DNA from 2 places in the Blastococcus sp. SYSU D00669 genome. Region 2 is predicted to be linked to the other one. Evidence: predicted binding sites of a transcription regulator. Region 2 holds the regulator's gene; the other holds the start of a gene.
The links. The regulator LexA, encoded in region 2, represses DNA repair genes until DNA is damaged. The targets are predictions, from matches to a motif close to TCGAACANNTGTTCGA.
Positions count from the first base shown of each region.

Region 1: a site for LexA is predicted at 3,222-3,237, ahead of dinB (DNA polymerase IV). Genes of this name have one in related genera too.

Region 1 covers NZ_JBJGZV010000009.1:64,876-71,002, forward strand. Annotated here, with positions in the region: gene ACI8AF_RS08645 (transglutaminase family protein) at 1-1,191, shown strand, start outside; gene ACI8AF_RS08650 (DUF3040 domain-containing protein) at 1,351-1,749, opposite strand; gene dinB (DNA polymerase IV) at 1,874-3,202, opposite strand; gene ACI8AF_RS08660 (BatC protein) at 3,401-3,685, shown strand; gene ACI8AF_RS08665 (cupin domain-containing protein) at 3,682-4,962, shown strand; gene ACI8AF_RS08670 (sucrase ferredoxin) at 4,959-5,882, shown strand; gene ACI8AF_RS08675 (alkaline phosphatase family protein) at 5,879-6,127, opposite strand, start outside.
Region 2 covers NZ_JBJGZV010000063.1:2,749-8,875, forward strand. Annotated here, with positions in the region: gene ACI8AF_RS26285 (vitamin B12-dependent ribonucleotide reductase) at 1-471, opposite strand, end outside; gene nrdR (transcriptional regulator NrdR) at 618-1,136, opposite strand; gene ACI8AF_RS26295 (hypothetical protein) at 1,523-2,296, opposite strand; gene ACI8AF_RS26300 (LysM peptidoglycan-binding domain-containing protein) at 2,434-3,021, opposite strand; gene lexA (transcriptional repressor LexA) at 3,241-4,050, shown strand; gene ACI8AF_RS26310 (hypothetical protein) at 4,069-5,136, opposite strand; gene ACI8AF_RS26315 (phosphatase PAP2 family protein) at 5,111-5,842, opposite strand; gene hflX (GTPase HflX) at 5,910-6,127, opposite strand, start outside.

The sequences.
Region 1 (6,127 bases), on a different contig from region 2:
GCCGCCCAGCCGCAGCCGGGCGTGGAGGCGCTGGAGTCCTCCCCGGCGCTGGCCGGCTCCTCGACGCTCCAGGCGCGCTACACCGAGCTGCCGCAGCTCGACCCGACGGTGGTGGACCTGGTCCGGGAGCTGACCGCCGACGCGGCGACGCCCTACGCGCGGGTGCGGGCGATCCACTCGTTCCTGACCGACCGGGCCAACGGCTTCGTCTACAGCCTGTCGACCGCGCCCGGGACGACCGGTGACGACCTCGCCGACTTCCTGCGGCTGCGGCGCGGCTACTGCGAGCAGTACGCCGGCGCGATGGCGGTCATGGTCCGCGCGGCCGGCGTGCCCGCCCGCGTGGCGCTGGGCTACACGCCGGGCGACCAGCAGCCCGACGGGACGCGGCTGATCACCAGCGACGACGCGCACGCCTGGGTCGAGGTCTACTTCGCCGACCTGGGCTGGGTGCCGTTCGACCCGACGCCGATCGCCACCGAGCGCCGGGTCGAGCTGCCGTGGGCACCGCGCGGTGACGCCCCCGAGGAGGGCGAGCCGGCCGCCGAGCCCTCGGCGCCCACCGCCTCGGCCACCGCCGGTGCCACCGTCGAGATCGACCGCGACGACCAGTTCGTGCCGCTCGACCTGCCGCAGGAGCAGACGGCGCCGTGGCTGCGCCCGGTCCTCCTCGGTGCGGGCGGGGCGGTGCTGGTCCTCGCGCTGCTGGCCGGTCCGGCGCTCGCGCGGGGCGTGCAGCGGCGCCGGCGGCTGGCCGACGGCAGCGCCGCCGCGCTGTGGGACGAGCTGGCCGCCTCCGCGCGCGACCTCGGGGTGGGCCTGCACGCCGCGCGCACCCCGCGGCAGACCGCCCGGCAGCTGGCCGCGGTGGTCACCGGGACCGCCGGAGCAGGGGCCGCGGTGCGCCGGCCGGACTCCGCCGACGAGGCCGCCGCCGTCGACGCGCTGCGCCGGCTGGCGCTGGCCGAGGAGGCGGCGAGCTACGCGCGGCCGGGTGCGGCGGCCGATCCCGGGCTGGCCGCCGCGCTGCGCACCGCCCGGCGGGGGCTGGTGCGGGCGACGCCGCGCCGGGCCCGGCTGCTGGCCCTGCTGTGGCCGGCCTCGCTGATGTCCGGTGCCGGGCGCCGGGCGGTCGAGACGCTGGGCCGCCGGCTCACCGCGCTGCTCCGCCGCCGCCCCCGCCCCGCCTGAGGCCGCCCGCCGGGATCAGCGGCGGCGACCCGCGCGGCGTGGTCGCGACCCGCGCCGCACACCGTGGAGATGGCGACCACACGCCGCGGGAGAGCGCCCCCCGGGAGATGCGAACGGCCGCCGTCCCGGAGGGGACGGCGGCCGGTCGGCGTCGGGCGGCTACTGGTCGTAGCGGCGGCGGAAGCGCTCCTCGAGGCGGTTCTTCAACGGCTGCTTGCGCGGACGGCCCTTGCGGCCGGTCGCACCGCGCGGACCCGCGGCACCCGGAGCGCCGGCCTCGACGGCACCGGTGGCGGACTTGTAGTTGAGGACGCCGAGCGCGGCACCGCCGAACATCACGAGGAAGCCGGCGACCCCCAGCCACACCGAACCGGCGACGGCGCCGCCGATCAGGCCGGCCAGGCCGACGAGCACCAGCAGCGCACCCAGCTGCAGCTTGCGGCGCGCCTTGACGCGGCGGTCACCGCTGCGGACCGAGGAGGCGAACTTCGGATCGTCGTCGACGAGGGCGCGCTCGATCTGCTCCAGCAATCTCTGTTCGTGCTCGGAGAGCGGCACGTCGACCTCCAGTGGGCCCAAGCCAAGACCGCCGGCACGTCCGGCCGGCGTGACATCGAGGATACGAGCCGATCGCAGGGTGCGAAAGGCGAGTCTGCGGCGACCCGCCGGGTTCCTGCGGAGATCACTCCCCCGGGTGCCCCCCGGCCGTCGCCGGAGCGGCCGGGGGGCCCTGGTCGGCGGCCGCCGTCCCGCGCCGGGCCCGCTCGGGACGCGGGATCACCCGGCTCGCGGCGAGGCCGCCCTCCCCCTCCCCGCGGGCCCACCGGTCGCGGTGCAGCAGCGTGGCGGGGCGCACCGCCCCGGCCCCGAACCGGCGGGCGGCCCGGTCGGCGGCCAGCTCGGCCTCGCGCCGGCCGTGCTCGCGGGCCCCGAGCTCGAGCTGCCGCGGTGCGGAGTCGGCGTCGACCAGCCGCTCCGCGCGCACCCCCACCAGCCGGATGCGCGCGCGGTCCAGGCCGAGGGCGTCGAAGAGGGCGCGCGCGGTGTCGTAGAGCTCCTGCCCGACGTCGGTCGGGACGGCGAGGGTGCGGCTGCGGGTGATCGTGGCGAAGTCGGCGAAGCGCACCTTGATGCTCACCGTGCGGGCCAGCGCCCCGTGCGAGCGCAGCCGCCCGGCGGTGCGCTCGGCCAGCCGCAGCAGCTCCCGGTGGATCACCGCGGGGTCGTCGACGTCGGTGGCGAAGGTCTCCTCCGCCCCGGTGGAGCGCTCCGGCTCGTCGGGGACGACGCGGCGGGGGTCGCGGCCCCACGCCAGCTCGTGCAGGTGCGACCCGGCCGCCGCGCCGACCGCCCGCTGCAGGGTGCGCGCCGGCACGTGCGCGAGGTCGCCGACGGTGCGCAGCCCGAGCCGCAGCAGCTGCTCCTCGGTCTTCGGGCCCACGCCCCACAGCGCGCCGACCGGCAGCGGGTGCAGGAAGTCCATGACCTCGGCCGGGCGGACGACGAGCAGCCCGTCGGGCTTGGCGGAGGTGGAGGCCAGCTTGGCCACGAACTTCGTGGGCGCCACCCCGACCGAGCAGGTGATCCCCTGCTCGTCGTAGACGCGGGCGCGGGTGTACTCGCCGATCTCGGCCGCGTCGCCCAGCCGCCGGCCGGCGCCGGCGACGTCGAGGAAGGCCTCGTCCAGCGAGAGCGGTTCGACCAGCGGGGTGATCGACCGGAACAGCGCCATGACCGACCGCGACACCTCGGCGTAGAGGGTCATGTCGCCGGGGAGGACGGTGGCCGTCGGGCACAGCCGCAGCGCCCGGGCCGTGGGCATGGCGGCGTGCACGCCGAAGCGCCGCGCCTCGTAGGTGGCCGAGGTGACCACCCCCCGGTTGCCCGCACCCCCGACGATCACCGGCGTGCCGGCGAGCTCCGGGTGCCGCCGCACCTCGACGCTGGCGAAGAAGGCGTCCATGTCGACGTGCAGGACGGTGCACCCCTCGGCGCGGCCCGGCGACGGCATGACGGCCCCTCCTCCCAGCTCGAACACGTGTTCGATACCCGGGCAGCGTAGCGGGCAACCGGAGCACCGCCCGGACGGCGCGCGCGGGGCGTTCCGTGGTGCACGACCTTTCAGGTGTGCGCCGTGATCGACTGCGGTAGGAAGGGCGCCGGAGGGGTGCCCACCCGAGGTCGCCCCGAGTCAGGAGCGGAGGAGCCAGTGGCGCTCGACGACGACGACATGACCAGCACGGAGGGCCCGGCCGACGGCGGTGCCTCCGGCACCCCCGGGGTGCACGACGGCGGGGCCGACGGCGGGGCTGACGGCGGGGCCGACGGCGGGGCCGACGGCGGGGCTGACGGCGGGGCTGACGGCGGCGCGGACGGCGGTGCCGACGGCGGTGCCGACGGCGGTGCCGACGGCGGTGCCGACGGCGGCGCGGACGGCGGTGCCGACGGCGGGGCCGACGGCGGCGCTGACGGCGGGGCCGACGGCGGCGCGTGAGCGAGGACCTCACCACGCAGGGCCGGACGGGACCGTCGTCCCGCCCGGCCCTGTGGCGGTGCACGCACACCGATCCCGAGGACTTCGCCCGCGACCACTGGGCCCGCCGGCCGCTGCTGGCCCGCGCCGAGGAGACCGGTGAGTCCTTCGCCGACCTGCTGACCCTCGACGCGGTCGACGAGCTGCTCACCCGCCGCGGGTTGCGCACCCCGTTCCTCCGGATCGCCAAGGACGGCGCCGTCGTCGACCCCAAGCGGTTCACCGGCTCCGGCGGCGCCGGCGCCGAGGTGGCCGACCAGGTCACGTCCGACGCGGTGCTGCGGCTGTTCGCCGAGGGCAGCACCGTCGTCCTGCAGGGCCTGCACCGGCTGTGGCCGCCGCTGATCGAGTTCGCCGACCAGCTGGCCGCCGACCTCGGCCACCCCACGCAGGTCAACGCCTACGTCACGCCGCCGTCCTCGCGCGGGTTCAGCCCGCACTACGACGTCCACGACGTCTTCGTGCTGCAGTTCGCCGGCGAGAAGCACTGGCGCATCCACGAGCCGGTGCTCCCCGACCCGCTGCGCACCCAGCCCTGGCAGGACCGCTCGGCCGCCGTCGCCGCGGCCGCGGAGCGCGAGCCCGTCGTCGACACCGTGCTGCGGCCGGGCGACGCCCTGTACCTGCCCCGCGGCTACCTCCACTCCGCCGAGGCACTGGGCGCGATCAGCGGCCACCTGACCATCGGCGTGCACTCCGTGACCCGCTGGGCGGCCGCGGAGTCGGCGCTCGACCTCGTGCGCACGCTCGCCGCCGACGACCCCGAGCTGCGCCGCTCGCTGCCGCTGGGGCTGGACCTGGCCGCACCGGCCTCCGTGGCCGACGACGTCGCCGCGGTGATCGCCGGCCTGCGCGACTGGCTCGGCCGGGTCGACCCCGAGGAGGTCGCCGACCGGCTGCGGGCGCGGACGTGGGCGCAGGTCCGGCCCGAACCGGTCGCCCCCCTGGCCCAGTCCGCGGCGGCCGCGGCGCTCGGCACCGACACCGTGCTGCGGCTGCGGCGCCGGCTGCGGGTGCAGCTGCGCCCCGCCGCCGACGACCGCGTGACGCTGGTCGCCGGCCGGCGCACCCACGAGCTGCCCGCCGCCACCGCGCCGGCCCTCGCCGAGCTGCTGGCCGTCGGGGAGCTCAAGGTCGGCGACCTGCCCGGCCTCGCCGCCGACGAGCAGGTGACGCTCGCCCGCCGCCTGGTCACCGAGGGGGTGGCCACCGTGCCGGACGCAGCCGGGACGGCGTGAGCACCTCCCCCGGCAGGACGCGCCCGGCGGGGCGGCTCGACCCGTCGCGCTGCTCGGTGCAGGCCCTGGCGCGCGGCGACCTCATGGTGGCCACGGCCTCGCTGGCCCAGCGCTGGGTGCTCGTCGAGCAGCCCGGGCCGTGGGGGCGCGACGCGCTGGCCCAGTCGCGGTTCGACCCGGCGGTGGCCCCGCTGCTGGCCCGCCGGTCCCGCGCGGAGAACGTGCGGCTGCTCCTGGTCCGCCGCCCCGGCGACCGGCTGACCGACTCCGGCCGGCGGTGGGCCTACGTCGACTCCCGCCCCGGCAGGGAGGGCCTGTGGTGGTCGGTCCGGTCCAGCGACGCCGACCTGCTCGAGGCGCCGTGGGACGGCTCGGTCGGCGAGCCGGCGCACGGCCCGGTCTACCTGGTCTGCACCCACGGCGGGCACGACGCCTGCTGCGCCCTGCGCGGGCGGCCGCTGGCCCGGAGCCTGCCGGCGCCCGGCCCGGCCGACGTCTGGGAGTGCAGCCACCTCGGCGGCGACCGGTTCGCCGCGAACGTCGTCGTCCTCCCCCACGGCTACTACTACGGGCAGGTGCCCGGGGACGGCGCCGAGCTCGTCGCGGCGCACGGCGCCGGACGGGTGGCGCTGCCCTGGCTGCGGGGCCGCGCCGGGTTCGCGATCCCGGCGCAGGCGGCGCAGCACCTCGTGCGGGAGGAGCGGGGCCTGCTGGGCGTCGACGACCTGCGACCGCTGGGCGTCCGGCACCTCACGCCGGCCGGCGCGGAGGTCGAGCGCTTCACCGTGACCCTGGCCGGCCCCGACGGCGCGCTCGCGGCCACGGTGGAGAGCCGCCCGTCGGAGCACGCGGCGCTGCTGACCTGCTCGGCGCGGCACCCGGCGCACGTGCGCACGTGGCAGCTGGAGTCGCTGGTCTAGAGCGCGGCGCCGCGGGCGAGCAGCAGCGGGATCGCGAGCTCGGTCGCGGTGAGCGACCCGTGGTAGGCCGCCAGCCGGCTGGGCCCCGGCTCGAACCGGCTCGAGGTGATCGCCCAGCTTCCGCGGGCCAGCGCGACGACGTCGCCGACCCGCGCGGCCACGGCCGCGTCGACCGCGCCGAAGACGCCGCTGGCGATGGCCTCGTCGCGGCCGGCCACCCAGGCACGGGGGCCGAGGACGCCGCG
Region 2 (6,127 bases):
CGGGGCGCTCGTGCCGACGTTGAACCAGACGGGGCTGTTGAAGCTGAAGTACTGGTGCAGCAGCATCCAGGTCAGCTCGTGCTCGAAGATCTCGGCGTCGCCCTCGGTGGCGAAGTAGCCGTGCTCGCGACCGGCGGCGCCGTAGGTCAGGACGACGCGGTCGATGAGCTGGCGCAGGCTGCTCTCCCGCTGCGGGGTCCCCACCGCGCCGCGGAAGTACTTCGTCGTGACGATGTTCGTCGCGTTGATGCTCCACTCGGCGGGGAACTCCACGCCGCGCTGCTCGAAGTTGATCGAGCCGTCACGCCAGTTGGTCATGACGACGTCGCGGCGCTCCCACGTCACCTCGTCGTAGGGGTGCACGCCGGCGGTGGTGAAGACCCGCTTGACCTTCAGGCCCTTCCCCCGGGCAGGCGCCTTGCCCCCGCGGCGGACGCGGGCGGAGGACAGGCGGTCGTCGGTCTCGGTCATGGCTTGGAGCTCTCCCTTGGTGCGGCTGCGGCTGGGGAAGCGCCGCGATCGGTGGTGCCCTGACAGGTGTGTAGCGGGTGGTGCTGACAGTTCTCGCTGGTCGTGCCGGGTGTCCGGCGGCGGTGCCGGAGGGTCGCCGGGTGGAGCTAGGTGCGCCCGCGGCGGCGGGTCGGCGGCCCCTCGGGCGGCAGGCCCGGCAGCGGCGGGGTGCCGCCGGGCAGGTGGCGCGCCCGCAGCTCGGTGATCTCCTTCTCGAAGTCGTCGATGGAGTCGAACGCGCGGTAGACGCTGGCGAAGCGGAGGTAGGCCACCTCGTCGAGCTCCCGCAGCGGGCGCAGGATCGCCAGGCCGACCTCCTGGCTCGGCACCTCGGCCGCGCCGGTCGCCCGGATGGCGTCCTCCACCTGCTGGGCGAGCTGCTGCAGCTGCGCCTCGTCGACCGGCCGCCCCTGGCAGGCGCGGCGGACGCCGGCGACGACCTTGCTGCGGTTGAACGGCTCGCTCACCCCGCTGCGCTTGACGACGGCGAGCACCGCCTCCTCGACGGTGGTGAACCGGCGCCCGCAGGCGGGGCAGGAACGACGGCGCCGGGTGGTCGCGCCCTCGTCGGCCTCGCGCGAGTCGATGACCCGGCTGTCGGGGTTGTGGCAGAACGGGCACCGCACGGCGATCGACCCCCTCCCGCGGCTCGCCCAGGCCCTCCGCCCGGACCGGTCCTGTGGACCCTCCTGGGGACATCCGGTGGATGTCCCGGGGAGAACCTGCGGAACGGGTGTGGACGGTCTTACAGACCTGCAACTACTAGATGTAGGGGAACCCTAGGCCGGGCCCCACTACATGTGCAAGACGACCCGCGAGAGTTCTGTTCCGCCGAGACACGGCCGTGACCAGCCGCAACAACGCGGCGCAGGAGTCACACGACACGCCGCGCGACGCGCCCGCCGGGTTGTGCCCGGTGCGGTAGGGGCGCACCCTGCGCGGCCCGCCACGAGCGGCCGGGGAGCACGCCCAGCGGACCTCGGAGGGACGCCGGTACCGCGGACCGGGCCGGTCAGACGCCGGTGAGCGTGTCGTCCCGGTGCACGGCACGGGGCCGCGGCGCGGACCCACCGCGCGCGACGCCGTCCAGGCGCATCGGACGCGTGTACAGGTCCGGCTCGGGCGAGGGGACCACCTCGGGGAGCCGCGGAGCGGGCACGCGCACCGGCTCCTCGGTCACCGCGGCCAGCACGCCGGTGTCCGCGGCGCGGTGCCGGCCCGACCCGGACGGGGAGGCCGGCGCCCGGTGCCGACCGCTGGGCACGGCCACGCCGACCGCCGGGAACTCGGCCGTCTCACCCACGACGCGCGAGTCGGCGCGACGGCGCCGGCCGGCGGGGTGGCTCGCCCGGCTGGCGGCGTCGTCCCGGACCGCCGGGAACCCGCGCGTGGCGGCCAGGTCCGAGACGGTGCCGGCGCGCGCGGCGCCCGGCGCCGCGGGACGCCCGCGACGGGCGGGGCCGGTGGCGGAGACGTCGGTCAGGCGCATGCTGCGCGTCGCGGCCAGGTCCTCCACGACGGCCTCGGTGACGGTCGCGACCGCGTCCGCGGCCGGCGCGGGCGCCACGGTCAGGTGGCGCTCCGGCAGGCGCAGGCAGTCGAGGTCGGTCCACACCGACTCCTCGACGTCGCCCACGGCGAGCCGGACCCACACCTGGCACCCGCCCTCGGCGTCGTGGCGCCAGCCGAGCAGCGAACCGGGCAGCCACTCGCCCGCCGAGTAGGCCTCGACGGCCTGGGGCGAACTGGTGAACACCGCTGCACGACTCTCGATGGCGCCTGGCACGCGACGACCGTATGCGCTGCAGCCAGTACACAGCGTGAAGCCACGGGTACTGAGGGTTGACGAAGTCGGCCCCTCGATCTTGTCGGTGTCCTTGCGGTACCCGCTCGGCTCGGAGGCGGCGCCCGGCCGGTCGGCGCTCACGGCAGCTCGAGGACCTGCCCCGGCACCAGCTCGGTGCCGTCGAGGTGGTTGACCCGCTGCAGGGCGTCGACGACGGCGCGGACGTCCTCGTCGCCGGCCACCGCGCCGGCGATGGACCACAGAGTGTCCCCCGGCTGGACCACGACCCGGCTCTCGCCCACCAGCTGCAGCCCGTCCTCACCGCCGCCGGTGACCAGCGGACCCAGCCAGGCGCCCACCGCCACCCCGGCACCCAGGGCCAGCGCGACCGCGATCCGCCGGGCGCGCCGGGTCAACCGCAGCGGGACCGGTTCCGGGCGCGTCGCGGCGCCCCGCCGGGGAGCGGTGCAGCCACCGCCCCGCACGGGCCGCGCCGGGGCGGCCGGACCTGTGGCGGGCACCCGCCCGCCGGGCGCGGGCCGGCGGGGCCGGGGGGCCGGCGGGGTCGCGGCCGGCGCCCTCCCGGCCCCGGCGCGCGGCGCGGACTGCGGCGACCTGGCCGACCGCACGCCCTCGGGCGGGCAGGCGACGGAGCGCAGCGACGGGCGCCAGGGCGCCTGCACCGACTCGTCGAACTCCAGCACGGCCTGCTGCACGCTTCCCACGGCCACTCCTCCCGGCTGTTGCGGATCCCCGACGTTCTCGAACAGGCGTTCGAATCGAACGTCTGTGCGATGTCTACCGGAGGTCGCCGAGAGAAGCGACCCGACACGGCCTGCCTTCGAACGTGTGTTTGATAGTTCGCGTCGACAGCGCTACCGTCTGCTACCGACGACGACGGACGCGCGGGACGGCTGCACCGGCCCGGCGGGCGAGGAGGAGACGTGGCGAGCACGAGGGGGACGTCGGGCGGACGCCGGGTACCCGGCGACGGCGGCACGGGCACCCGGCGCCGCGCCGCGCGCGCCGGCGAGCCGGCCGGGGCGACCGGGACCGCGACGGAGGAGCGGACCGCGGCCGTGCGCGCCTTCCCCGACCGCGGCGAGGCCGGCGACGGGCTCACCCAGCGGCAGCGCCGCGTCCTGGAGGTCATCCGCGACTCCGTCGAGCGGCGCGGCTACCCGCCCTCGGTGCGCGAGATCGGCGAGGCGGTCGGGCTGTCGTCGGCCTCCTCGGTGGCGCACCAGCTCTCGGTGCTGCAGAAGAAGGGCTGGCTGCGCCGCGACCCCAACCGTCCCCGCGCCCTCGACGTGCGGCTGCCCGGCGAGCAGTCCCTGCCGGCCGCGGCGGCCACCGGCAGCGACGACACCGCCGTGCCGGCGCCCACCTACGTCCCCCTGGTCGGCCGGATCGCCGCCGGTGGCCCGGTGCTCGCCGAGCAGGCCGTGGAGGACGTCTTCCCGCTGCCGCGCGAGCTCGTCGGCGACGGCACGCTCTTCATGCTCAAGGTCGCCGGTGACTCCATGGTCGAGGCCGCGATCTGCGACGGCGACTGGGTCGTCGTGCGCCAGCAGCCCACGGCCGAGAACGGCGAGATCGTCGCGGCCATGATCGACGGCGAGGCCACGGTGAAGACCTACAAGCGCCGCGACGGGCACGTGTGGCTGCTGCCGCACAACCCGGCGTACGAGCCCATCCCGGGTGACGACGCGACGATCCTCGGCCGGGTCGTCACCGTCCTGCGCCGGGTCTGACCGCTCGGCGGGGCGGGGCTAGACCCCGCTCCGCCGGAGTCGCCGGAACAGGCTGCCCACGCCGACCACCACCGTGGCGACCGCGGCGGCGACCAGAGCGGCCGTGAACGTGGGCGGCCCCCCGGCGGGGTCACCCGTGACCGCCGCCGACGCCGCGGCGGCCACCGGCTCGAGCTGGGCCGTGGTCGGCACGACGGTCACGTCCCCCGGCAGGCCCTCACCGGCGACGACGAGCTGGCGGTCGTCCGCGCTGAAGCTGATCGCCTCGCCCTGCGGCGCGGGCGGCAGCGGCACGCGCACCGGCTCCCCGGCCAGCGCGCCGGGCACGTCCGACCCGCTCAGCGGCCAGACGTAGGCGTCGGTGTAGGTGCGCAGCGCCAGCAGCCGGCCGTCCCGCGACACCGCTCCCCCGGTCGCCATGAGCTGACCGGCGCGACCGACCGGGCCGCCCGCGGTGCCGGTCAGCGTGAAGGTCACGGTGCCCACCCGCTCCAGCGCCACGGTCCCGCCGTCGGCCGGCGGCCCGGTGGGCCGGTAGAGCCCGCTGGCGCCGAGCACCTCCTTGGTGACCAGGTACGGCGTCCCGTCCGGGGCCAGCAGCAGCGACTCGGCGTCGTGCGGCCCGTCGGGATAGGTCAGCCGGTACACGCCGGTGGTCCCGTCCGGGCGCAGCGCCAGCAGGGCCACGGTGGGCCGCTCCAGCCGGTTGTCGCCGATGTCGGCCACCCAGACGGTGCCGTCGGCGCCGACCGCGAGGTCCTCGGGGTCGTAGGGGTCCACCGCACCCGTCCGGACCTCCACCACCGCGCAGGCGGTGTCGAGGACGACGACGGAGAGCTGCTCGCCGCCGTCGTTGAGGGCCACCATGCGGTCGCCCACGACCACCAGGCCCGAGAGCTCGGCCAGCCGGGGGTCGGTGACCTGGCACAGCGTCTGCGGTGCGGCGGTGTCGGTGGCCGCCTGCGGCGTCTCGGCGGGGGCGGCCACGGCCGGGACGGCGGCGACGAGCACGAGCGCGCCGGCGAGCGCGCCGGCGGTCAGCGGGCGCGCGGACACGCCACTACGCAGGCCGGCCGTCTCGGGCACGAACCCAGCGTGACAGAATCGTCGCGTCGAGTGCATGCACCACGCCCAGCAGCAGGATCCCCACGGCCGCCCCGACGACGGCGTCGGTGACCCAGTGGAAGTCCAGGGACACCATCGCCACGGCGGTGGCGACCGGTCCGAGGACCGAGAGCCACCGCAGCGCGCGCTGGACGGGCGCCGGCAGGCCGAACTCCACGGCCTGCCACCGGGCGACGCCCCACATGAGGACGGCGTTGGCCACGTGGCCGGACGGGTACGACTCGCCGTCCCGGTGGAAGAACGAGCCCGGGTAGGCCGGCGCGGTCCGGCCGGTGCCGTACTTGAAGCTGTAGACGACCGCGGTGAGCAGGAAGAGCGCGACCAGCACGCGCAGCAGCGGCAGCAGCGTGCGCCGCGTCCAGCACGTGTAGCCGACCAGGGCGGCCAGCATGAGCAGGATGAAGCCGCGGCCGCCGAGCTGCGTCACCGCCCAGACCGGCCAGTAGGCGGCGGAGTCGCGCAGCCCCCAGGAGCTGACGACCTCGGAGACCCGCAGGTCCATCCACTCCAGCCAGCCGCGGCTGAGCAGGTCGACGGTCACCGCCGTCGTCGCGACGGCGGCGACGCCGAGCAGCCACCACGGCGGCCGGCCGACCGAGACGGGCTGCGGCGGGGAGCCGGGGGCGTACACGTCCCCGGGCCTCCGCCGCACCGCGCCGCTCGTCACGGCCTCACGGTACCGGGCCGTGATCCGTTCGTGACCTGCATCGACCCGTACGGGTGCCGCGTGCCGCTCAGGCGATCGGCGCCGCGAACTCCTCGAGGACGGCGGCGAGGGCGCCGTCGACCCGTGCGGTCAGCCGCGTGCCGCCGGCCTCGTGCTGTTCGGACAGGACCTCGCCGTCGCGGTGCACCCGGGCCACGAGGTCGCCGCGGCCGTAGGGCACCAGCACCTCGACGTCGACGTCCGGGTGCGGCAGCCGCCCCGTGATCTCGTCGCGGAGCCGGTCGA